DNA from 3 places in the Microbacterium mcarthurae genome. Region 1 is predicted to be linked to each of the others. Evidence: predicted binding sites of a transcription regulator. Region 1 holds the regulator's gene; each other region holds the start of a gene.
What was found. The regulator HrcA, encoded in region 1, represses chaperone genes, less so after heat shock. The targets are predictions, from matches to a motif close to TTNGCACTCGNNNNNNNCGAGTGCNAA.
Positions count from the first base shown of each region.

Region 2: P5G46_RS05110 (Hsp20/alpha crystallin family protein) is a predicted target of HrcA. The motif match lies at 5,847-5,873, and genes of this name have one in related genera.
Region 3: groL (chaperonin GroEL) is a predicted target of HrcA. The motif match lies at 3,622-3,648, and genes of this name have one in related genera.

Region 1 is NZ_JAROCE010000001.1:307,063-314,905, reverse strand. It holds gene lepA (translation elongation factor 4) at 1-960, shown strand, start outside; gene P5G46_RS01520 (DUF1990 domain-containing protein) at 1,006-1,650, shown strand; gene hemW (radical SAM family heme chaperone HemW) at 1,650-2,867, shown strand; gene hrcA (heat-inducible transcriptional repressor HrcA) at 2,949-3,989, shown strand; gene dnaJ (molecular chaperone DnaJ) at 4,041-5,162, shown strand; gene P5G46_RS01500 (16S rRNA (uracil(1498)-N(3))-methyltransferase) at 5,165-5,899, shown strand; gene P5G46_RS01495 (HIT domain-containing protein) at 6,004-6,351, shown strand; gene P5G46_RS01490 (PhoH family protein) at 6,401-7,429, shown strand; gene ybeY (rRNA maturation RNase YbeY) at 7,426-7,843, shown strand, end outside.
Region 2 is NZ_JAROCE010000001.1:1,048,219-1,056,061, forward strand. It holds gene P5G46_RS05075 (UbiA family prenyltransferase) at 1-472, opposite strand, end outside; gene P5G46_RS05080 (hypothetical protein) at 570-1,130, opposite strand; gene P5G46_RS05085 (zinc-dependent alcohol dehydrogenase) at 1,145-2,293, opposite strand; gene P5G46_RS05090 (MBL fold metallo-hydrolase) at 2,372-3,145, opposite strand; gene P5G46_RS05095 (SDR family NAD(P)-dependent oxidoreductase) at 3,341-4,231, shown strand; gene P5G46_RS05100 (DUF2231 domain-containing protein) at 4,270-4,815, opposite strand; gene P5G46_RS05105 (manganese catalase) at 4,833-5,714, opposite strand; gene P5G46_RS05110 (Hsp20/alpha crystallin family protein) at 5,959-6,411, shown strand; gene P5G46_RS05115 (iron-containing redox enzyme family protein) at 6,515-7,579, shown strand; gene P5G46_RS05120 (CDGSH iron-sulfur domain-containing protein) at 7,579-7,776, shown strand; gene P5G46_RS05125 (glycosyltransferase family 2 protein) at 7,776-7,843, shown strand, end outside.
Region 3 is NZ_JAROCE010000001.1:874,620-882,462, reverse strand. It holds gene P5G46_RS04325 (DMT family transporter) at 1-234, shown strand, start outside; gene P5G46_RS04320 (nitroreductase family protein) at 257-826, opposite strand; gene msrB (peptide-methionine (R)-S-oxide reductase MsrB) at 823-1,230, opposite strand; gene P5G46_RS04310 (DUF2332 domain-containing protein) at 1,304-2,296, shown strand; gene P5G46_RS04305 (DUF3263 domain-containing protein) at 2,306-2,560, shown strand; gene P5G46_RS04300 (LytR C-terminal domain-containing protein) at 2,596-3,180, shown strand; gene P5G46_RS04295 (cold-shock protein) at 3,312-3,515, shown strand; gene groL (chaperonin GroEL) at 3,687-5,306, shown strand; gene P5G46_RS04285 (sensor histidine kinase) at 5,370-7,121, opposite strand; gene P5G46_RS04280 (response regulator transcription factor) at 7,195-7,843, opposite strand, start outside.

The sequences.
Region 1 (7,843 bases):
AGCGAGGCCCTGGCGGGGTACACCGACCCGAAGCCGATGGTCTTCTCGGGCATCTACCCGATCGACGGCAGCGACTACGCCGAGCTGCGCGAAGCGCTCGACAAGCTGAAGCTCTCGGATGCCTCGCTGCAGTACGAGCCCGAGACCTCGGTGGCGCTGGGCTTCGGCTTCCGCTGCGGGTTCCTCGGCCTGCTGCACCTCGAGATCATCACCGAGCGCCTGTCGCGCGAGTTCGGTCTCGACCTCATCACCACCGCGCCGTCGGTGACCTACGAGGTCACGACCGACACCGGTGAGACCGTCTCGGTCACTAACCCGAGCGAATACCCCGACGGCCGGGTCGCCGAAGTGTCCGAGCCCATCGTCAAGGTCGGCATCCTGCTTCCGAAGGATTACGTCGGCACCGTCATGGAGCTGTGCCAGTCGCGCCGCGGCACGCTGCTCGGCATGGACTACCTCAGCGAAGATCGGGTCGAACTGCGCTACAACATGCCGCTCGGCGAGATCGTGTTCGACTTCTTCGACCACCTCAAGAGCCGCACGCAGGGGTACGCGAGCCTCGACTACGAACCGGCCGGTCAGCAGACCGCCGACCTGGTGAAGGTCGACATCCTGCTCCAGGGCGAGAAGGTGGATGCCTTCAGCTCGATTGTCCACCGCGAGAAGGCGTACAGCTACGGCACGATGATGACCGAGCGACTGCGCAAGCTCATCCCGCGTCAGCAGTTCGAGGTTCCCATCCAGGCGGCGATCGGCGCGCGGATCATCGCGCGCGAGAACATCCGCGCGATCCGCAAGGACGTCCTGGCCAAGTGCTACGGCGGTGACATCACGCGTAAGCGCAAGCTCCTCGAGAAGCAGAAAGAGGGCAAGAAGCGCATGAAGATGGTCGGCCGCGTCGAGGTGCCGCAGGAGGCGTTCATCGCCGCCCTGTCCGGCGACGTCGAGGGCAAGAAGTAACCACGCCCACCGTCCTCTCATCCTCGACCTAGGAGACTGAAGATCATGCGCCGGCAGAACTTCACCGACGACACGGTCGACTACGCCGCGGTCGGCGCCACCCAGGCGCACGACCTCATGCAGTACCCGCCCGAGCACTCGCTTCCCGCCGAGGACTCCTGGCGCATCGGCAGCGGCGAGGAGCGCTTCACGGCGGCGAGCGAACTGCTGCTGTCGTGGGCGCCGTTGCGGTCGGAAGAACTGAGCATCACGGACGTGCGGCCGGCCACCGACGGCGGGTACTCCGGTGTGGCGTTCGACGCCGAGGGCGCCCCGATCGCACCGAGCCGCGTCGAGTCCGAGCAGCGCTTCGCCACCGACGGCACACCGTTCGTCAGCCCCGGCACGAGCGTGCGGCTGCACGGCAAGGTCGACGGCCATCGCGCGGACGCCCATCTGCGGGTCATCTCGGTGTTCGAGGAGCCGCGGCGGGTGGGATACATCCTCGGCACGGTCGGTCACTCGATCGTGAGCGGCGAGGAGCTCTTCGCTCTCGAATGGCGCGACAACGATGAGGTCTGGTTCGTCGTCCGCGCCTTCGACCGCCCGACCGCGCCGTCGTACCGCGTGTTCGCCAGTCGCGTTCGCCGGCGCCGACGCGCTCTGTTCCAGCGGTATCTGCGCGCGATCTCGCCGCTGTACACGTCCTGATGGGCGGGCCACTTCCGCTCGGCGACCCGGCCCCGCCCGACGGGCGGCTGCCCGACGATCTCCCGCTCGACCCGACGGCCGACTTCGGCGTGTACCTGCACGTGCCGTTCTGCCGAGTCCGCTGCGGCTACTGCGACTTCAACACGTACACCTCGAGCGAGTTGCGGGGTGCGCGACAGGAGGACTTCGCCGACACGCTCGCCGCCGAGGTGCGCCTGGCGAGCGGGGTCATGGATGCCGCGGGCACCCGGCGCGCGGCATCCACGGTGTTCTTCGGCGGAGGCACCCCGACGCTGCTGCCTCCGGGCGACCTCGCGCGCATGCTCGACGCGGTGCGCGGGGAGTTCGGGATCGCCGAGGGAGCCGAGGTCACCGTGGAGGCGAACCCCGACACCGTCGACGACCGTGTCGCCGAGACTCTGGCGGAGGCCGGCGTCACGCGGCTGTCGATCGGCATGCAGTCCGCGCAGCCGCACGTGCTCGCCGTGCTCGACCGCACCCACGATCCGCGCAACGTGGCCACCGCGGTGGCCGCTGCGCGCCGGGCGGGGCTCGACGTCTCGCTCGACCTCATCTACGGCGCCCCGGGGGAGTCGCTCGACGACTGGCGCGCCTCGCTCGAGACGGCGACCGCCCTGCGGCCCGACCACGTCTCCGCCTACGCGCTCATCGTCGAGGACGGCACGAAGCTCGCGCGCCAGATCCGCTCGGGGAGCGTGGCGATGCCGGACGACGACCTGCAGGCCGACATGTACGAGCTGGCCGACGACCTGCTGAGCGGCGCGGGGTACGACTGGTACGAAGTGTCGAACTGGGCCACGGACACGGCGCACCGGTCCCGGCACAACCTCGCCTACTGGCGGGGGACGGACTGGTGGGGATTCGGTCCCGGAGCACACAGCCACGTCGCCGGACTCCGGTGGTGGAACGTGAAGCACCCGGCCGCCTACGCGCAGCGGCTGGCGGCGGGGGAGTCGCCCGCCGCCGCGCGGGAGCGACCCGACGACACCGCCCGGCGTCTGGAGTCCGTGCTGTTGCGCAGCCGCATTCGCGAAGGCCTGCCGGTGTCGGAGCTCCTCGGCGAGGGCCGCAAGGCCGTGGCCTCTCTTATCGCGGATGGACTCGTCGAAGGACCGGATGCCGTCCGCGGGCGCATCGTGCTGACGCGTCGGGGCCGGTTGCTCGCCGATGCCGTCGTGCGGGCACTCACGGTCTGAGCGCCGTTCCGGCTCCGTTTCGGGCGCGTGCCCTAGAATTGGCACTCAGGTGATCGGAGTGCCAGAAGGAGGGAGCCGGCCATGGTGTCCGAACGCGGCTTGCAGGTGCTCCGCGCGATCGTGCAGGACTACGTCGACACGCGTGAGCCCGTCGGCAGCAAGGCGATCGTCGAGCGGCACGCTTTCGGTGTCTCGGCGGCGACCATCCGCAACGACATGGCCCAGCTGGAGGACGAAGACCTCATTGTCGCGCCGCACACGTCGTCCGGACGCGTTCCCACCGACAAGGGGTACCGCGTTTTCGTCGACCACCTCGCCGAGCTCCGTCCTCTGTCGACCGCGCAGCGCAGCGCGATCACGTCGTTCCTCGACGAAGCCGGCGACCTCGACGACCTCCTCGCCCGTACCGTCCGCGCGCTCACGCAGCTGACCGGCCAGGTCGCGATCGTCCAGTACCCCTCCTTCTCCCGCGCGAACCTCTCGCACGTCGAACTCGTCGCCCTCGGTGGCCCGCGCGTGCTCGTCATCCTCGTCACCGACACCGGCCGGGTCTCCCAGCGCATCGCGCTCGTCCCGGCCGAGCCGACCGAGAGTGACATCGTCCAGCTCCGGGCCCGTGTCGGAGCCCTCCTGGTGGGGCGCAGCGTCGCCGACTGCGCGCAGACCGTCGCCTCCGCGACGAGCGAACCCCCGCGGCCGGGCATGGTGCTCGATGCGATCGCGGACGCGGTGCTCCGCGTCGTCGGCGAAGAACTCGAGGAGTTCCGCCAGGACCGTCTGGTCATGGCCGGCGCTGCCACGCTCGCCAAGCGCGAATCCGATTTCCGCGGCAGCATCTACCCGCTGCTGGAGGCCATCGAGGAGCAAGTGACGCTCCTGCGCCTCATGAGCGAGATGGTCGCCGACGAGCAGGGCCTCTCGGCCAGCATCGGCCGCGAGAACGAGCCCTTCGGTCTGGTCGAGGCATCCGTCCTCGCGAGCCGGTACGACGGCACGGCCGGCGGAGCCCGCGTGGGTCTGCTCGGTCCGACCCGCATGGACTATTCCTCCAACCTCGCGGCGGTCCGCGCCGTCGCGCATTACCTGACCCGGATGCTCGAAGACGACGACAGCGCTCGTTGACGAACACCCCACGCAGAGATCGACCCCGCGCGAGCGGGCAGGAAGGCGATTGTGGCTGACCACTACGAGGTCCTCGGCGTCGCACGCGACGCCAGCGCCGACGACATCAAGAAGGCGTACCGTCGGCTCGCCCGTGAGCTGCACCCAGATGTGAACCCGGGCGAGGATGCATCCGAGCGATTCAAGCTCGTCACCCACGCGTACGACGTGCTCAGCGACCCCGAGCAGCGCCGTCGCTACGACATGGGCGGTGACCAGAACCCGTTCGGCGGCGGGGGCGCCGCCGGGTTCGGCGGGTTCAGCGACATCTTCGAGACGTTCTTCGGCGGTGCGCAGGGCGGCGGCGCACGCGGACCGCGTCCCCGCTCGCGGCGCGAGCGCGGCCAGGACGCCCTCGTGCGGGTGACCCTGAGCCTCGGCGACGTCGTCTTCGGCGTCCACCGCGACCTGGAGGTCGACACGGCGGTGCTATGCGAGACGTGCCAGGGCGCGTGCACGCAGCCCGGGACGACCGAGGTCACGTGCGACATCTGCCACGGCTCGGGTCACGTCCAGCGCACCGTTCGCAGCCTCCTCGGCAACGTCGTGACGAGCCAGCCCTGCAGCGTCTGCCAGGGGCACGGCACGACCATCCCCTACCCCTGCGGGACGTGCCAGGGTCAGGGACGGGTGCGCGCACGCCGGACGGTGTCGGTCGACATCCCCGCCGGTGTCGAGACCGGTCTACGACTGCAGCTCCCCGGCTCCGGCGAGGTCGGTCCCGCCGGCGGACCCAACGGCGACCTGTACCTCGAAATCACGGTGGAGTCGCACGATTCGTTCAGCCGCGAGGGCGACGACCTGCTCGCCACCCTCGAGGTATCGATGCCGGATGCCATCCTCGGCACGACCACCACCATCGAGTCGCTCGACGGCAGCGTCGACCTGGAGGTGCGACCGGGGGTGCAGTCCGGTGACGTACTCACCATCAAGGGACGCGGGATCACGCCGTTGCGCGGCAGCCAGCGCGGCGACCTCAAGGTCGGTGTCCACGTGGTCACGCCGACCCGTCTCGACCACAAGGAGCGCGCGCTGATCGAGGAGTTCGCCAAGCGCACGAAGGCCCCGAGGCCGCGCCTCTCCGAGCACCAGCAGGGCCTGTTCTCCAAGTTCCGCGACCGTTTCCGGCACTGACCGTGGCTCTGCACTTCGTCACGGAGAACGCGACCGCGGCTGTCGCGGGCGATGTCGTGGTGCTCACCGGCCCCGAGGCGCATCACGCCGCGGCGGTACGGCGCGTTCGCGTCGACGAGGCGGTGACGCTCGGTGACGGGCGTGGCGTGTGGCTCGAGGGACGCACGAGCGCGGTGGCGCCGAAAGAGGTCTCGGTGCTCGTGACGGGCCGCGCCGAGGTTCCGGCGCCGGCCCCGCGCATCGTGCTCGTGCAGGCACTGGCGAAGGGCGATCGCGACGAGCTCGCCGTGCAGGCGGCGACCGAGCTGGGCGTCGACGTGATCGTGCCCTGGCAGGCCGCGCGCAGCGTGTCGCGGTGGGATGCCAAGGCCGAGAAAGGCTTGGCCCGTTGGCGGACGATCGTGCGCGAGGCGGCGAAGCAAGCGCACCGCCCCTGGATCCCCGAGGTCGAGGGCGTCGCGCGCCTGGCCGAGGTGGTCGCGCGCGCGGGTGACTCTCGCGTGCTCGTACTCGAGCCGTCGGCCGCCGAGAGGCTGACGGAGGTGGCATCCGTCCCCTCCGATGAGCGCGATGTCGTGCTCGTCGTCGGCCCCGAGGGCGGTATCGCCCCCGAGGAGCTCGACGCGCTGCGGCACGCGGGCGCGCGTGTCGTGCGCCTGGGCGAGACCGTCCTGCGCACGTCCACCGCCGGCGCGGCCGCGATCGCGGTGATCTCGGCCGCCACCGGGCGCTGGTAGCCCGAACGCCGGAGCCGAGAGCCGATCCTCCGCCACCACGGCACGCCAGCACCGCCCGCGGCGCGCCCGACCCGTCGTCGGACCCCGTCGATAGACTGGATGCCATGAGCGAGCCGACGATCTTCACGCGCATCCTCCAGGGCGAGATTCCCGCCGAGATCGTCGCCGAGACCGAGAACGCGTTCGCCATCCGCGACATCGCGCCGCAGGCGCCGGTGCATCTGCTGGTGATCCCCAAGACCCAGGAGTACCGCAACGTCGTCGAGCTCGCGGCGGGCGACCCGGCTCTGCTCACGGAGATCGTGGGGTTGGCCAATTCCGTCGCGACCGAGCACGCCGACGGTGACTTCCGTCTCGTCTTCAACACCGGCGCCGGCGCCGGCCAGACCGTTTTCCATGTACACGCCCACGTCCTCGCGGGCGGCCTGAACGAAAAGAGCACGGGTGGCTGATTCCCCCGAAGAACCCGTCGTCGAGCGTCTGTACGCCGACGGCGTCGCCATGGTCCAGCTCCTGGGGCCCCAAGACCGCCTCCTGCGCGTCGTCGAGAAGGAGCACCCCGACGTCGACGTTCACGTGCGCGGCAATGAGATCACGCTCTCCGGTGCGGCTGCGGCGGTCGCCGCGGCGAAAGGTCTGGTCGACGAGCTGCTCACCATGACGCGCAACGGTCAGGGTCTGGACCCGGCGGACGTGTCCAGCTCCAGTCGGATCCTCCGCTCCGATGGGGGCCCGCGCCCGTCCGAGGTGCTCGGTGAAGCCATCCTCTCGTCGCGCGGGAAAGTCATCCGTCCCAAGACGCTCGGGCAGAAGGCGTACGTCGACGCCATCGAGGAGAACACGATCGTCTTCGGCATCGGCCCCGCCGGTACCGGAAAGACCTATCTCGCGATGGCCAAGGCTGTGCAGGCGCTGCAGCGCAAAGAGGTCAGCCGCATCATCCTCACGCGTCCCGCGGTCGAAGCGGGGGAGCGCCTTGGATTCCTGCCGGGCACCCTCACGGACAAGATCGACCCCTACCTGCGCCCGCTGTACGACGCTCTCAACGAGATGATGGACCCCGACATCGTCCCCAAGCTCATGGCGACGGGCACCATCGAGGTCGCACCGCTGGCCTACATGCGCGGTCGGACCCTCAACGACTCGTTCGTCGTGCTCGACGAGGCGCAGAACACCACGCCCGAGCAGATGAAGATGTTCCTGACGCGTCTCGGCTTCGGAACCCGCATGGTGGTCACGGGCGACATCACACAGATCGACCTGCCGCAGGGCGCCTCGGGTCTGCGACTGGTGACGCGCGTGCTCGGCGAGATCGACGACATCCACTTCGCCTACCTCACCAGCGACGACGTCGTGCGGCACACCCTCGTGGGTCGTATCGTCGATGCGTACAGCGAGTATGACGAGAGACGGCTCATGTCCCGCCGCGAACGCGACGAGGCCACCGAGTTCGCCAATCGTGCCGAACGCCGCGGCGCGGCCCGTCCCGCGGGTCCGCGCGATCACCTCCCGAGACGAAACCGTTCATGACGATCGAGATCAACAACGAATCCGGCCACGAGGTCGACGAGCAGGTGCTCCTGCGCCTCATGGAGCACAACCTCGCCGAACTGCACGTGAGCCCGGATGCCGACGTCGCCATCGTGCTGGTCGACGAGGGCGCAATGGAGTCGCTCCACGTGCAGTGGATGGACGAGCCCGGACCGACCGACGTGCTCAGCTTCCCCATGGACGAGCTGCGTCCGGGCACCGAGGATTCCCCGACGCCCGCCGGGCTCCTCGGCGACATCGTGCTGTGCCCCGCCGTGGCCGAGACGCAGGCCGTCGCTGCGAAGCACTCCACCCAGGACGAGCTGATCCTCCTCACCACGCACGGCCTTCTCCACCTCCTCGGCTTCGACCACGCCGAGCCCGATGAGGAGCGAGAGATGTTCGGACTCCAGC
Region 2 (7,843 bases), 740 kb from region 1:
GCGACAGCGTCGCGAACGAGGGGAACAGCCCGAAGCTCAACAGGAACGGCGCGATCGAGAACGGCGTCGACTTGAGCCCAGCGTTGTAGGCCCACGCCGAGGCGAGGGCGACGGCATGCGCGGCCAGCAGGCCCGCACCCAGGGGCGCCGAGAGAGCGACGGCGACGACGGCGGATGCCACGGCCACCGCGAGCGCGAGCTCCGGGGTGACCGCTCCCCCGGCGATGGGCTTGTCGAGACGACCCACCGCGGCGTCGCGGGCGCCGTCGATCGCGTCGTTCGACAGCCCGACCGACACCTGACCGGCGAAGACGGCCGTGACCAACAGGGCGAGACGGAGCGGTTCGACACCCGCCGCGATGCCCAGGGCGAGCGAGAGCACCGTGACCACCAGCGTGGGCCCGGGGTGGGTGGCGCCCCACAGGGCTCGCACGAGGTGGGGCCGGGCGGGAGGGCGGGGCACGGCATCCATCACGCGACGACGCTACCGCGAGGCAGACCGTCCGGGACGGCGCCCGGGGTCACGAGGCCACGGATGCCGACCCTTCGAGCGGACGCGAGGTGCCGCGTCACCGACGCCGCAGAATCCGCCGTCCCACGGCCACGACGCCGATTACGCCGAGGATCCACGGGCCGGCGACCAGCAGCGGGTCGATCCACTGGTGACGGGCGTCCACGCGCCCGAGCCGGTCGCCGAGCGGCGACCAGTGACGCTCGGCGAGCACGCCGGTCTCGGTGATCGGGTTGTCGGGATGCCGCGACAGCAGCGATCGCAGGTGTGCACCACCGGCATCCACGCGGTCGGCCGCGAGGAGGAGCAGCCAGTGCGCAGCGCGGGCCTCGCTGAAGCGGGCGTAGGCGTAACGACGGATCGCGCCGGAGACGCCGTGCAGCGGCTGGGCGGTTCCGAAGACGGGCGTGAGGCGGCCGTGCTCGATGGATCGCTCGCGTCCACCGGGGGGCTCGGGCTGCTCATCGGGGAACGCCCAGTGGGCATTGAGATCGAGTCGCTGCTCCTTCGGGAATGACGGCCGGTCGGCCGGGTCGAGGTCGGCGCCCCACCCGGGGATGCGGGCGCGCAGCTCGTCGGCACTCGGCGGGGGCGTGGGCTTTTCGGCGGTGTAGGCCATGATTGCGACTCCTCTCAGGTGGTCGGCGGGAGGACGGCGGCCTTCACGAGACCGTCGATCTTCGCCGAGACCATGTGGTAGCCCTCGGCGATGTGCTCGAGGGGGATGCGGTGGGTGATGAGTTCGCGGGGCGAGACGTGCCCCGCACGGATGTGCTCGAGCAGACGCGGCCACTGCCGGGCGACCGGCGCCTGGTTCGTGTGGATGGTCAGGCCCTTGTTCATCGCGTCGCCGAACTTCACGGCGCTGAACAACGGGCCGTAGGCGCCCATGACCGAGACGGTGCCGCCCTTGCGGACGGAGTCGATCGCCCAGTTCAGAGCGACGGGCGAACCGGCCTGCAGCTTGAGCTTCGCCCCGGTGAGGTGCTGCAGGAAGTGTCCGTCGGCCTCGGCTCCGACCGCGTCGATCACGACGTCGGCGCCGAGCCAGTCGGTCTGCTTCTTCAGCTCGACCACGATGTCGCGGTGCTCTCGGTAGTCGAGGGTCTCAGCCAGCGCGAACGATCGGGCCGCCTCGAGGCGCGCGTCGATCTGGTCGACGACGATCACGCGCCCCGCGCCCATGAGCCACGACGACCGGGCGGCGGCAAGACCCACGGGCCCCGCCCCGAACACCACGACGGTGTCGCCCTCGACGATGTCGCCGAGCTGCGCGCCGAAGTAGCCGGTCGAGAAGGCGTCGGTGAGCAGGAGCCCGTCCTCGTCGTGCAACCATTCGGGGATGACTCGCGGCCCGACGTCGGCGAACGGCACGCGCACCATCTCGGCCTGACCGCCGTCGAAGCCACCGGCGGTGTGCGAATAGCCGTAGATGCCGCCGACCGCGGTGGCGTTCGCGTTGACGTTGTGGCAGTTGCTCAGAAGCCCCCGCGCGCAGAAGAAGCACGTTCCGCACGCGATGTTGAAGGGCACCATGACGCGGTCGCCCACCGAGAGATTCTGCACCGACGAACCCACGTCCACCACGCTGCCGATGAACTCGTGCCCGAAGGTGTGCCCGACACGGGTGTCGGGGATCAGGCCGTGGTACAGGTGCAGGTCCGACCCGCAGATCGCGGCCCGCTCGACGCGGACGATCGCGTCGTTCGGATGCTCGATACGTGGATCGGGCTTGTTCTCGACGCGCACCTTGTACGGTCCGCGGTAGGTCATCGCTCTCATGCGTGCTCTCATTTCGTGGGTCGGGGGGTCTTGTCAACGGGCTCGGCCCGCGGCATCCGGTCGTCGCGCGCGGTGGTCTCAGTGGGGGCCCGTCGCGCGCGCGTTGAGCACGGCGTGCTCGACCCCGCCGGTCCACGGGTCGCCGTGCCCGGGGAGGAGCGTGCCGGCTCCCGTCGGGGTCAGCGCGGCGAGCACCGAGAGCGCGGCCGCACTGTCAGCCGTGGCGGCGCGGGCGACGATCTGCGGCCCTGCCCGGCCGGTGTACGGGTCAAAGGTGACGAGCGCGTCGCCGGTGAAGAGCAGATCTCGGTCGGGCAGGTGGAACGCCATGTGGCCGTACGTGTGACCCGGCGTGGGGATGGGGACGAGACCGCCCAGCAGGGGTGCCCCGGGGCGGATGTCGCCGAGCGCCTCGGCGCCGCGGACGGACAGCGCACCCGCACGGGCCATCCGGGCCAAGACAGGGATGCCGCCAGGGTGGCGCAGCGGGTACAGCGCGCGCGAGGCCTCGCGATCGTACCGGTAGGGATGCCGCACGAGGGGGACGTCGGCCTCGTTGACGTGGATCGGCACGTGGTGCACCCGTTGCAGACGGTCGACCGTGCCGACGTGGTCGAAGTGGCCGTGCGAGAGGACGACCGACACGAGGTCGTCGGGGCCGCTGCGGTGAGCGGCCAACGCCGCCACGAGGTACGGCCAGCTGCGCGGCAGCCCCGCGTCGATGAGCACGAGGCCGTCGTCGGTGTCGACGAGGAAACTGTTGGTGAGGGCGCGCGTGATCATGAGCACGCCGTCGGCAACCTCTCTCACGCCGTCGGGCGTGCGCCCGAGTTCCGTGTGTGTACTCGACATGCCGCACACCCTCCGCGCGGAGGCCACCGGCCGCACACGGGGTTGCGGGGGCGCCGACGTGCTGTTATCTCGTCACCGCCCGTGGCATCCGCTCGCCGGCATCCCCACCGTCAACCCCCTCCGATCTCGCCCCGCCGCCGCCTACTGTCGCGGCACACGTGACGAGCCACCGGGGCTGCGCGCGAAGGGGGCAGCATGGTTCGGGTCGTCGTCATCACCGGGGGATCCCGAGGGATCGGGCGCGCGGCCGCGCTGCGCTTTGCTCGCCGCGATACCCGTCTCGTGCTCGTCGCGCGCGACGAGGTCGCCCTCGCCTCCGCCGCCGAGGCCTGCCGCCGTCGCGGTGCCGAGGTGCTCACCCTCGCCATCGACCTCGCGACCCCCGAGGGCCCGGCCCGGGCGACGGACGCCGCGATCGTCCGCTTCGGTCGCATCGATGTGTGGGTGGCTGCGGCATCCGTCTTCTCGTACGGGTCGGTCGAAGACACACCGGATGCCGTGCGCGACCGGGTCGTCGAGACGAACCTCGTCGGCCACATGCGCGCGGCCCGCGCCGTGCTCCCCCACTTCCGGGCGCGCGGCGGCGGCACCATCGTCTTCGTCGGCTCGCTGTACTCCCAGGTCGCGGGCCCGTACGTCTCGTCGTACGTGGCGGCGAAGCACGGTCTGCTGGGCTTCGCGCGGTCGCTGCGCCAGGAGATGCTCGCGCACCGCGGCATCCGCGTGAGGGTCGTGCTGCCGGCGAGCATCGACACGCCGATCTACCAACGCGCCGCGAACTACACCGGTCGCACACCGTTCCCCCTGCCCCCCGTGGTCTCGGCGGACCGCGTCGCACGCGCGATCGTGCGCGTCACACGCGGGCGGCGGCTCGAGGTCGGCGTGGGCGCGGCGCAGTTCGTGACCCGCCCGCTGCAGGCGATCGCTCCGCGCGTGTACGACCGATTCATCCGCGCACTGCAACGCACCCTCGGCCTTCGCCGAAGGCCCGCCGCCCCGACTCCGGGCGCGGTGCTCGCGCCACAGCATGACCCGGGCGCGGTGAGTGGCAGCTGGCCCCGGGTTCCCGTCCGCCGCCCGCGCTGACGAACCCCGGATGCCAGGGCACCCGGGGTTACGTCAGCTCAGGACGTCTCGAAGCCCTCGCGCTGGGTGTTCTCGTCGGCGACGCGCACGCCCCAGCGGTACGACAGCTTGCCGCCGAGCCACCCCGAGACGGACAGTCCGGCGGCGGCGATCAGACTGAGCGCCAGCGCCACGCCCGGAACGCGACCGAGATCGAGCATGCGCACGAACAGGCCGATCGAGAACAGCACCATCGCGGTGACGTTCAGGGTCAGGTGCACCAGGGCCGTCCGATGCGCGGGTGTGCCCTTCGGAATGCGGGACAAGTCCAGAAGGCCGAGCACCGAGGCTCCCACCGCCCCGCCCAATCCGATCGCGATGAGCCACCGCGACCCCGTCGCAAAGGACCGCGGGTCATCGGCGGCGACACCGAGCAGGTCGAACACGAGGCTCGACGACCACGCGCCGATCGGAATCGTCACGGCCACCGGGTGGAAGGGGTGTCCGTACGGTCCTGCCACGATCGTGCGCGGCACCTTCGCGGCCCGCATCGCGGGGAAGCTCGCTCCGCTGCGCGGTGCCGCGGCCATCGAGGGCCCCGGCACCGCGGCATCCGCCCCGCTCATTCCTTGTGCAGCGCGTCCTGCGCGCGGCCGGCGAGCTTCTCCACGGTGTTGGGGAGCTCGGTGGTGCCGTAGAACCGCACATCGGGGTGCGTGGGCGGCGGCATCGGCACGCCGGGTTCGGGAGACGCGAGGTAGGTGAACTCGCCCTTTCCGTCGGGCGTCGGTCCCGACGCCCAGCGCCCCTCGGCGGCCGCAGCCCCGTCGGAGAAGTTGATGTACTGGTACGACACGTCCCGATCCTCCTTCTCGAGCGGGAAATTGCTCGGCACGGGGAGGCTCTCGTACCCCTCCTCCTGCAGCTCGGCCGCAGCAGCCGCCCACTGGTTCTGGTGCATGGTGTCGCGGGCGAGGAGGAAGGCGAGCAGATCCTTGACGCCGTGGTCGTCGGTCTGGTGGTAGAGACGCGCGACCTGCACGCGCCCCTGCATCTCGGCGTTGGCATTGGCGGTGAAGTCCGCGAGCAGGTTGCCGCTGGCCGTGATGAAGCTGCCCTGCCACGGGTTGCCGTTGGAGTCGACCGGACGCGCACCCGCTCCCGCGACGATGCCGTGCTGGATGTCGGTGCCACCGATCACCGCGGCCACCGTGGGGTCGTCCTGCACGGCTTCCTCGGTGATGCCGAGCGGCGATTTCTCGAGCAGCTGCGCGATCATGATCGCGAGCATCTCGACGTGCCCCATCTCCTCCGCACCGATCCCGAACACGAGGTCGCGGTACTTGCCGGGCATGTGCATGTTCCACGCCTGGAACTGGTACTGCATCGCGACGGAGATCTCGCCGTACTGTCCGCCGAGCACCTCCTGAAGCTTGCGCGCGTAGACCGCGTCCGGCTTGTCGGGGGTGGCCTTGTGCTGGAGTTCTTGCCGGTGGAAGTACATCGCTCTCCTTCGTCGTCTCCGGATGCCGTCCAGGGGCCGCAGCATCCGGGGCCTACGACACCGCGGCGCGCGGGGGTCCGGCACGGGGGTTGCGGCGGCGGGCCGACGGGAGCACAATCGCGCGACGAACTCTTGGCACTCTCCCCACGAGAGTGCTAATCTGATCCCAAGTTGAGTCACACAGACTCAACCTACGACCACCTCCGGATCCGGCATCCGGACCGATCGAAAAGGAGAAACGACCATGGCCGCTTACGACCCGTTCCGCGACCTCGACCGCCTCGCGTCGACGCTCCTCGACGCCCGACGCGGAGGACCCCGCCGCATGCCGATGGACCTCTATCGCGACGGCGATCACTACGTGCTTTCCGCTGATCTCCCGGGCGTGGATCCCGGCTCGGTCGACATCGATGTCGACGGTCAGCTGCTCACGATCCGGGCCGAGCGGACGCTCGCCGCCGGGGAAGGCGTGAAATGGATCACGCGCGAGCGCGAGACCGCCTCGTTCGTTCGCCAGCTGAACCTCGGTCAGGGGATCGACACGGATCGAATCAGCGCGTCGTACCGCAACGGCGTGCTGTCCGTGACGATTCCGGTGAGCGAGAAGGCCAAGCCGCGCCGTATCGCGGTGTCCACCGACGACTCCGACGACGTGATCGCCGCGCACGAGAGCGCTCCGCACCCGATCGAGCAGTGAGCACGAACGACGAGGGGGCACCCGACGCCGGTGGCCCCCTCGTCGCGTGCGCGTCGTTGTCAAGGGTCTCGGTGATCGCTCCCCTCGCCGCCAGAGTGCGGGGGTGTCCGTCACCTCCTCCTCCCCCGTTCTCTCCGACGCGGAAGGGGCGGACGATTCACCGCCCTTCTCCCCTCGCGGCCCGGTGAGCGCCGCGATCCTCCCGCACCTGTGCGGCGGCACGCCGACGGCCCACACCGCCCTCGCCGACGCCGCTGTGGAGGCCTCGCCCGACGTCGCCGCCGACGACGATCTGCAGCTCGCCCTCTTCGCGCTCTACGCCTCGGCCTACGGATCGATCCCCGCGTTCGCGCCCGATCTCGAATGGGACCCGTCGCTCATCGCGACCCGTCGCGTCATCGAGCGAGCCTTCGAAGCGACACTCCGCGATCGCGTGGCCGTCCCCGAGACGCCGGTGACGACGGCGGACGCCGTAGCCCGCTGCCTCTTCGCCCTGACCGCCGCCGACACCGGCCCGAGCCTCTCGCGCTACCTCGCGAAAAAAGCCACCCTCGACCAGGCGCACGAGCTCCTCGTGCATCGCACGGTCTACACCCTGCGCGAAGCCGACCCCCATTCGTGGGCCATCCCACGGCTGACGGGGCGCCCCAAGGCGGCGCTCGTGGAGATCCAGTCCGACGAGTACGGCGGCGGCAATCCGGAGCGCGTGCACGCCGAAATGTTCGCGCGCGCGGTCCGCGGCGCCGGACTCTCCGACGCCTACGGGGCCTACATCGACGACGTTCCCGCCGTCACCCTCGCCTCCCACAACACGATGTCGATGTTCGGGCTCAATCGCCGTCTGCTGGGGGCGATCGTCGGTCATCTCGCGGCGTTCGAGATGACGTCGTCGATCCCCAATCGCCTCTACGCCGAAGGGTTGCGGCGCCTCGGTTTCGGCGATGACGTGTGCGCGTACTTCGACGAGCACGTCGAAGCCGACGCGGTGCACGAGCAGATCGCCGCGCGCGACCTGGCCGGCGCACTCGCGGAGGATCGCCCCGACCTGCTCCCCGACATCCTCTTCGGCGCCGCCGCGTGCCTCGACGTCGATGGCAGGGTCGGCCGTCATCTGCTCGACGCGTGGTCGCGCGGGGAGTCGTCCCTGCGGCCCGAAGAGGGTCGATGATGGCGGATCCGGCTCGCATCACCGCCTATCCCGACGGCCCGTTCCTCGTGCGCGGAGAGGTCGACCTCCGCGACGCCGCGGACCGGCCCATCCCCAAGAACCGTCGCACGGTCGCGCTGTGCCGGTGCGGCCTGTCCACGATCAAGCCCTTCTGCGACGGGACGCACAAGGCCGCGGGATTCCGCACGGACGACTGATGCGCCTCGCGGCGGAGTACGTCCTGCCGCTTCGGTGGAGCGACGACGACGCGATCGGCGACCTCAC
Region 3 (7,843 bases), 570 kb from region 1:
GGAACGCTCGGCGTCGTCTACATCTTCTTGTCGTCGGTCATCGTGCAGCACACGGGCGTGCTGGTGATGGGCCTCGGCTCGGTGGTGGGGCTTCTTACCACGTCCGTCGCGCTCGACGCCGTCTGGCCCGCACCCGCGGCGCCTTCGACGCCCGTCGCTCTGGTCGCAGCGGGGGTGGCCATCGGCGGCGTCGTCGTGGCCGCCGTTCCCTGGCGACGTCGGCGCCGCGGCTGAGACCGCGGACGCCCACGAGGGATCAGAGGCGGGTCTCGTCGACCTTACGGCGCTTCTTCCCGCCGGGCATTCGCGAGATGTGCTTCGCGGCATCCACGGTCTTGCGCCGCGTGGGACGTGACCGCACCGGCTTGCCGCCGACGTACAGCCACCCCAGGAGCACCTCTCCCTTGCCCAGCCCATGGGCTTTGGCGAGGACCTTGCTCCGGGTGTTGTCGTCGGTGCGCCAGAACACGCCGAACCCGGCCTCGTCGAGCGCCAGGCTCAGCATGTGGGCGACCCCGGATGCCACGGCCTCCTGCTCCCACGCGGGGATCTTCTTCGAGCTCAGGTCGGCGACCACGGCGATGATCAGCGGGGCACGCCGGGGCTTCGACGACAGCCCCTTCTTGCCGTCGGCCTTGTTCAGCGCCCGCGCGAGCACGTCGCGGTCGGCGCCGCGGATCTCGATGAGCCGCCACGGGCGCAACGACTTGTGGTCTGCGACACGGCCGGCGGCCGCGACGAAAGCCTCGAGCTCGGGCCCCGTGGGGGCCAGGTCGGTGACTTTGGACCACGACCGCCGATCGCGCATGGCCTCCAGCGCGCTCATGCCTCGTCGGCGGGAGTGAAGCTCAGCGAGAGGGAGTTCATGCAGTAGCGGTCGCCGGTCGGTGTGCCGAAGCCATCGGGGAACACGTGGCCCAGGTGGGATCCGCAGTTGGCGCACCGGACCTCGGTGCGCTGCATGCCGTGGCTGTTGTCTTCGAGCAGTTCGACGGCCTCGGGGCGCACCGACTCGTAGAAGCTTGGCCAACCGCAGTGGGAGTCGAACTTCGTGCCGCTCTGGAAGAGCTCGGCTCCGCACGCGGCACAGGCGTACAGGCCGGCACGGCTCTCGTCGAGCAGCTCACCGGTCCAGGCGCGTTCGGTCCCGGCCTGGCGCAGGACTGCGTACTGCTCGGGGCTGAGCTCGGCCCGCCACTGGTCGTCGGACTTGTCGACGGCGTAGGTCATGAGTGGTCTCCTTCGTCGCGTCCATTCTCTCGCGTTCAGGGGACGTCGCGCCCGCACGGGCATAATCACCGGGGTGGACCTGGATGCCGTGACCGTCGTCGTCGACCGCTACACCCGCTTCGCCGACCACGAGGCGCCCGGTCGCTCCGAGACCTACGCGAAGTGGGCGCGTCGGGTCGCCGAGGATCCGGCCGTGGCACGCGTCGTCGCGGCGATCCCGGAGACGCATCGACAGCCCCCGCTGGTCTTCGCCGTGATGCGACTCCTCGGGGCGACCGACGACACCGGGGACGCGTGGGCGGACTGGGTCGTGGCGCACGCCGACGCCATCGTCGCCGAATGCGGTCGCCGGAGCGTCCAAACGAACGAGCCGCTGCGTTGCGCGGCGCTGCTGCCGGCGCTGTCGCTCATCGACGGGCCGATCGCACTCCTCGAGATCGGCGCGAGCGCCGGACTGTGCCTCTACCCGGACCGCTACTCGTATCGCTACGTCTCGGCGGACGGGGACACGACGCGCCTCGACCCCGACGGCGGCCGCAGTCCGGTCGTCCTGGACTGCGCGGTGGACGGCGACCCGCCGCTACGACTGCCCCGGGTCGTGTGGCGGGCGGGGATCGACCTGCAGCCGCTCGACGCCCGAGACCCCGAGGACCGGGCGTGGCTCACCGGTCTGGTCTGGCCGGGGGAGGACGGGCGTCGTGAGCGCATCCAGGCCGCGCTCGACATCGCCGCCGCCGACCCTCCGCTTCTCGTGGCCGGCGACGGGGCCGGCGCTCTCCCGGCGCTCGCCGCACAGGCGCCACGCGACGCGACACTTGTCGTGACGACACCGGGGGTTCTCGCCCACGTGCCGCGGCGGCACCGCGGGGCGATCATCTCCGCCGCCCGCGCGGCCGGCCGGTGGGTGACCCTGGACGCCCCCGGCCTCCACGAGGCGTGGAAGGGGATGCCGACCCTCCGGCCCGGTGGCTTCGCCCTCGCTCTCGACGGCGACGTGCTGGCCAGCGTCGACCCGCTCGGGGCCTGGGTGGCGTGGCATCCCGGATCGGCGTCCCCCTCGCAGTAGCGTGGCGACGTGCCTCTCTCCGACCGTGACCGTGCATTCCTCGCCTTCGAGGCGGAGTGGCGGCGCCACGGCGGAGCGAAGGAGGAGGCGATCCGCGCCGAGTTCGACCTCGCGCCCGCACGGTACTACCAACTGCTGGGACGCCTTCTCGACGAGCCGGAGGCCCTTGCGCATGACCCGATGCTCGTGCGGCGGCTGCGTCGGCGGCGCGACGAGGCGGCGCAGCAGCATCGCGCGCGCCTGGGCCGCACGGCGACGCGGTGACGGGGCCGCGGAACGCCGCCCGATAGCATCGTCCAATGGCCAGATCGACCTTCCCTAGGGATCGCTTCGACGACCTGCCGGTCGAAGCGGGCCGTGTCGGCGCCCACCGGGCCGAACGTCCGCGTTCGCGGGGCTGGATCATCTTCCTCTGGGCCGCACTGGCTACCGTCGTGCTCATCATCGTGGGCATCTTCGGTGTGCTCGTGGCGTCCGGTCGCATTTCGCTCGGGTCTGATCCGTCACCGACCCCCACCGCGGTCGAAACCGCTCCGGCCGCCATCGACACGTCGTACTCGGTCGTCGTGCTCAACGGCACCGCGGATGAGGGGCTCGCCGGCAACCTGCGCGACCGCATCGTCGAGCTGGGCTGGCCCGGCGACAGCGTTCAGACCGGTGACTCGGACACGACCGATTTCGCGACGACGACCGTGTACTACCGCACCGCGGACGATGCCGAGGCCGCTCGCGGTCTCGCCGACGCGATCGGTGGTGCCGACATCGCGGAGAGCGACTTCCTGCAGCCGACGGACGATCCGGACACCGCTGACGACGAGAGCGCCGAGAAACGTCTCGTCGTCGTCATCGGTCTCGATCGCGCGGCGGGTCAGCCCACGCCCTGAGCCTCGCTGCGCCGCGTGTTTCCGTGGGGTAAAAAGTTGGATGCCGCCGTGTCAACAATGCTCTCCCGGGCCGGATCGGCGCGGGCTCGCGTGCTTACGATGACCTCGTCGTTCAGCAACAGGAGATTCGCATGACGCAGGGCACCGTCAAATGGTTCAACGCCGAGAAGGGTTACGGCTTCATCACCGTGACGGACGGCCAGGACGTCTTCGTCCACTACTCGAACATCGAGATGTCGGGGTTCCGGGTCCTTGAGGAGGGACAGGCGGTGGAGTTCACGGTCGGTTCCGGGCAGAAAGGACCGCAGGCGGAATCGGTTCGTCTGATGGCCTGATCCTCCGGCTCACGCACGCCGCGGTCCCCGTCACGGGGCCGCGGCGTCGTCGTTCCCCCTCCGCACCGGGCGGCTTGCACTCCCCAGGGTCGAGTGCCAGAATGAGTTAGCACTCGCTTTTGTCGAGTGCTAAAGACTGGTAGCCACCCGTCCGGGAGGGACGACACACTTATGGCAAAGATCATCGCTTTCGACGAAGAGGCCCGGCGCGGTCTCGAGCGCGGCCTCAACACCCTGGCCGACGCCGTCAAGGTGACCCTGGGCCCCCGCGGTCGCAACGTCGTGCTCGAGAAGAAGTGGGGCGCCCCCACGATCACGAACGACGGTGTCTCGATCGCCAAGGAGATCGAGCTCGACGACCCGTACGAGAAGATCGGCGCCGAGCTGGTCAAGGAGGTCGCGAAGAAGACCGACGACGTCGCCGGTGACGGAACGACCACCGCGACCGTCCTGGCTCAGGCGCTCGTGCGCGAGGGTCTGCGCAACGTCGCGGCCGGTGCCGACCCGATCTCGCTCAAGAAGGGCATCGAGAAGGCCGTCAAGGCCGTCACCGACGAGCTGCTCGCCTCCGCCAAGGAGGTCGAGTCGAAGGAGCAGATCGCCGCGACCGCGTCGATCTCCGCCGCTGACTCGGCCATCGGCGAGCTCATCGCCGAGGCGATCGACAAGGTCGGCAAGGAGGGCGTGGTCACCGTCGAGGAGTCCAACACCTTCGGCACCGAGCTCGAGCTCACCGAGGGTATGCGCTTCGACAAGGGCTACATCAACCCCTACTTCGTCACCGACCCCGAGCGCCAGGAAGCGGTCTTCGAAGACCCCTACATCCTGATCGCGAACCAGAAGATCTCGAACATCAAGGACCTTCTGCCCATCGTCGACAAGGTGATCCAGGAGGGCAAGGAGCTCCTCATCATCGCCGAGGACGTCGAGGGCGAGGCTCTCGCGACGCTCGTGCTCAACAAGATCCGCGGCATCTTCAAGTCGGCCGCTGTCAAGGCGCCCGGCTTCGGTGACCGTCGCAAGGCGCAGCTGCAGGACATCGCGATCCTCACCGGCGGCCAGGTCATCACCGAAGAGGTGGGCCTCAAGCTCGAGAACGCCACGGTCGACCTCCTCGGCCGCGCGCGCAAGGTCATCATCACCAAGGACGAGACCACCATCGTCGAGGGTGCGGGCGACTCCGCTCAGATCGAGGGTCGCGTGACCCAGATCCGCCGCGAGATCGAGAACACCGACAGCGACTACGACCGCGAGAAGCTCCAGGAGCGTCTCGCCAAGCTCGCCGGCGGCGTGGCCGTCATCAAGGCGGGCGCGGCCACCGAGGTCGAGCTCAAGGAGCGCAAGCACCGCATCGAAGACGCCGTCCGCAACGCGAAGGCGGCCGTCGAAGAGGGTGTCGTCGCCGGTGGTGGCGTGGCCCTCATCCAGGCCGGCAAGACGGCGTTTGCGAACCTCGAGCTCACGGGCGACGAGGCCACCGGCGCGAACATCGTCAAGGTCGCCATCGAGGCTCCGCTCAAGCAGATCGCCCTCAACGCCGGTCTCGAGCCGGGCGTCGTCGCCAACAAGGTCGCCGAGCTCGAGGTCGGCCACGGCCTCAACGCCGCGACGGGTGAGTACGGTGACCTGTTCGCGCAGGGCATCATCGACCCCGCCAAGGTGACGCGCTCCGCGCTGCAGAACGCCGCGTCGATCGCGGGCCTGTTCCTCACGACCGAGGCCGTCGTCGCCGACAAGCCCGAGAAGGCCGCGGCTGCGCCCGCCGACCCGACCGGTGGCATGGACTTCTGATCCACGCTCAGGCATGAGAAGAACGCCCCCTCCTTCGGGAGGGGGCGTTCTTCGTTCGCGCCGTCAGGAGTTCCGCGGCTCCGGCGGGGTGTCGCCGAGGCGCACATCGTCGGGGAGGCGTTCGAGCGGCTGCGTGGCGATGAGCGCGTGCTCGCTGGCATCCCGACGCTCGGCGAGAGGAAGAGACACGCGGAAGGTCGCTCCGCCGCCCGGGGTGTCGCGCACATCGACGGTGCCGTGCAACGCGTCCACGATGGATGCCACGATCGACAGGCCCAGGCCGGAACCGCCCGTCTCGCGCGTCCGCGAGGTGTCCGCTCGCCAGAAGCGCTGGAAGATCTGCTCCCGGATCTGCTCCGGCACTCCTTCTCCGTGGTCGATCACTTCGATCCACCCCATGTCGCTCTCGACGTCCACGCCCACCCGCAAGCCGATGGGGGAGTCGTCCGGGGTGAATCGGCGGGCGTTGCCGAGCAGATTCGCCACGACCTGACGGACCCGGTTCTCATCGCCCAGGACGATCGGGGCGAGGCTGGGGATCCGTCGGGGGCCCGTCGTCGTCTCCGGCGGGGCTTTGGGTGCGTTCTCGGTCTCGCCGGGGGTGGCCTCGGCCGCCGTCTCCCGCCTCCGTCGCAGCCGCGACAACGTCGCGCCCGCGATCGCCATCGCCGAGGTCGTCGGGGCGCTTCGTCGCCGATGGGGCCCCGAGGAGGCGTCGTCGGCGGCGGGGTCCTGTTCGAGCGTCATCACCGGCAGCACGATGGCCGCGCGGCTCGTGGTGTCGTCGACCGTGACCTCGCGCTGCGGGGACGTGACGCGGAGGTCGAGCGCGGCATCCCTCGCGATCGGGCGCAGATCCAGCGCCGTGATCGCCACGTCTCGCCGCTCGTCGAGGCGGGCGAGGGCGAGAAGGTCCTCCACCAACGCGCCCATGCGGATGGCTTCCTTCTCGATGCGCTCCATCGCCTGGGCGACGTCGTCATCGGAGCGGATCGCTCCCATCCGGTACAGCTCGGCATACCCGCGCATGGTGACCAGCGGTGTGCGCAGCTCATGGCTCGCGTCGCCGATGAAGCGGCGCATCTGCCGCACCGTGGCATCCCGTTGATGGAGGGCGCCGTCGATACGGGCGAGCATCGCGTTGATGGCCGCCTTGAGCCGGCCCACCTCCGTGTCGGGGACGATGTCGGTCAAGCGCTGGCTGAAGTCGCCCGCCGCGATGTCCATCGCCGTCGTCTCGACCTGACCGAGACTGCGGAACGTCAACGTGACCAACGCGCGCGTCAGCAGCGCGCTGGCGATGAGGATGAGCAGGGCCACGAAGCCGTAGATGCCGACGTACGCCGCCACGATCCGGTCGGTGGGTGCCAGCGGCTGGATGATCATCTGGGTGTAGATGCCGTTGTAGCCCGGAACCTGGAGCAGCCCGACGCGCGCCAAGAACTTCTGCCCCGAGACAGGGTCGTCCAGCTCGATGCGGCGGTCGACCTGACTGTAGGTCTGCTCGACCGAGAAGGTCTCCGGAAGCTCGGGAACCGTCCTCATCGTGGTGCCGTTGTAGAAGGCGACCCGCTGGCCGTCGGGCCCGTAGACGACGACCATCGAGCCGATCTGCGGGGCGTTGTCGACCTGCGCGAACGACAACTGCCCGTCGACATCCTCGGTGACGAAGACGCTGTTGGCGATGTTGCCCGCCGCCTGCTGTCCGAGTTGCTCGTCGAGGTTGTTGATGAGGGTCGTGCGCAGGAAGATGAGAGTGCCGACGCCCGCCGCCACGAGCCCCACGGCCAGAAGCGTGACCGTGACGCCGGTCACCTTCGTGCGGAGGCTGAGTCGACGCCACCAGTGCGTCAGAGCGTCGTCGGAATTCTCCAGGATGGATCCCCGCTCAGGCGGTCTTGCCGGACTTCAGCATGTAGCCGAAACCGCGCTTGGTCTGGATGAGCGGCTCGGAGGAGTGCGGGTCGATCTTTCGACGCAGATAAGAGATGTAGCTCTCGACGATGCCGGCATCGCCGTTGAAGTCGTACTCCCACACGTGGTCGAGGATCTGCGCCTTGGACAGGACGCGGTTCGGGTTGAGCATGAGGTAGCGCAGGAGCTTGAACTCCGTCGGGCTCAGGTCGATCGAGACGTCGCCGACGCTCACGTCGTGCGTGTCCTGATCCATCGTGAGTTCACCGGTGCGGATCACCGACTCCTCGTCCGCCTGCATCGTGCGGCGGAGGATCGCCTGGATGCGCGCGACGATCTCGTCGAGGCTGAAGGGTTTGGTGACGTAATCGTCACCGCCCGCGTTCAGGCCGGTGATCTTGTCCTCGGTTTCGTCCTTCGCGGTGAGGAACAGGATCGGGGCGGTGTAGCCGGCCCCGCGAAGCCGCTTGGTGACGCTGAATCCGTTCATGTCGGGCAGCATCACATCGAGCACGATCAGGTCGGGTTCCTCTTCGAGAACCGCGGAGATGGTCTGCGCGCCGTTGGCGACGGCCCGGACCTGGAATCCGGCGAAACGCAGGCTCGTGATGAGCAGGTCGCGG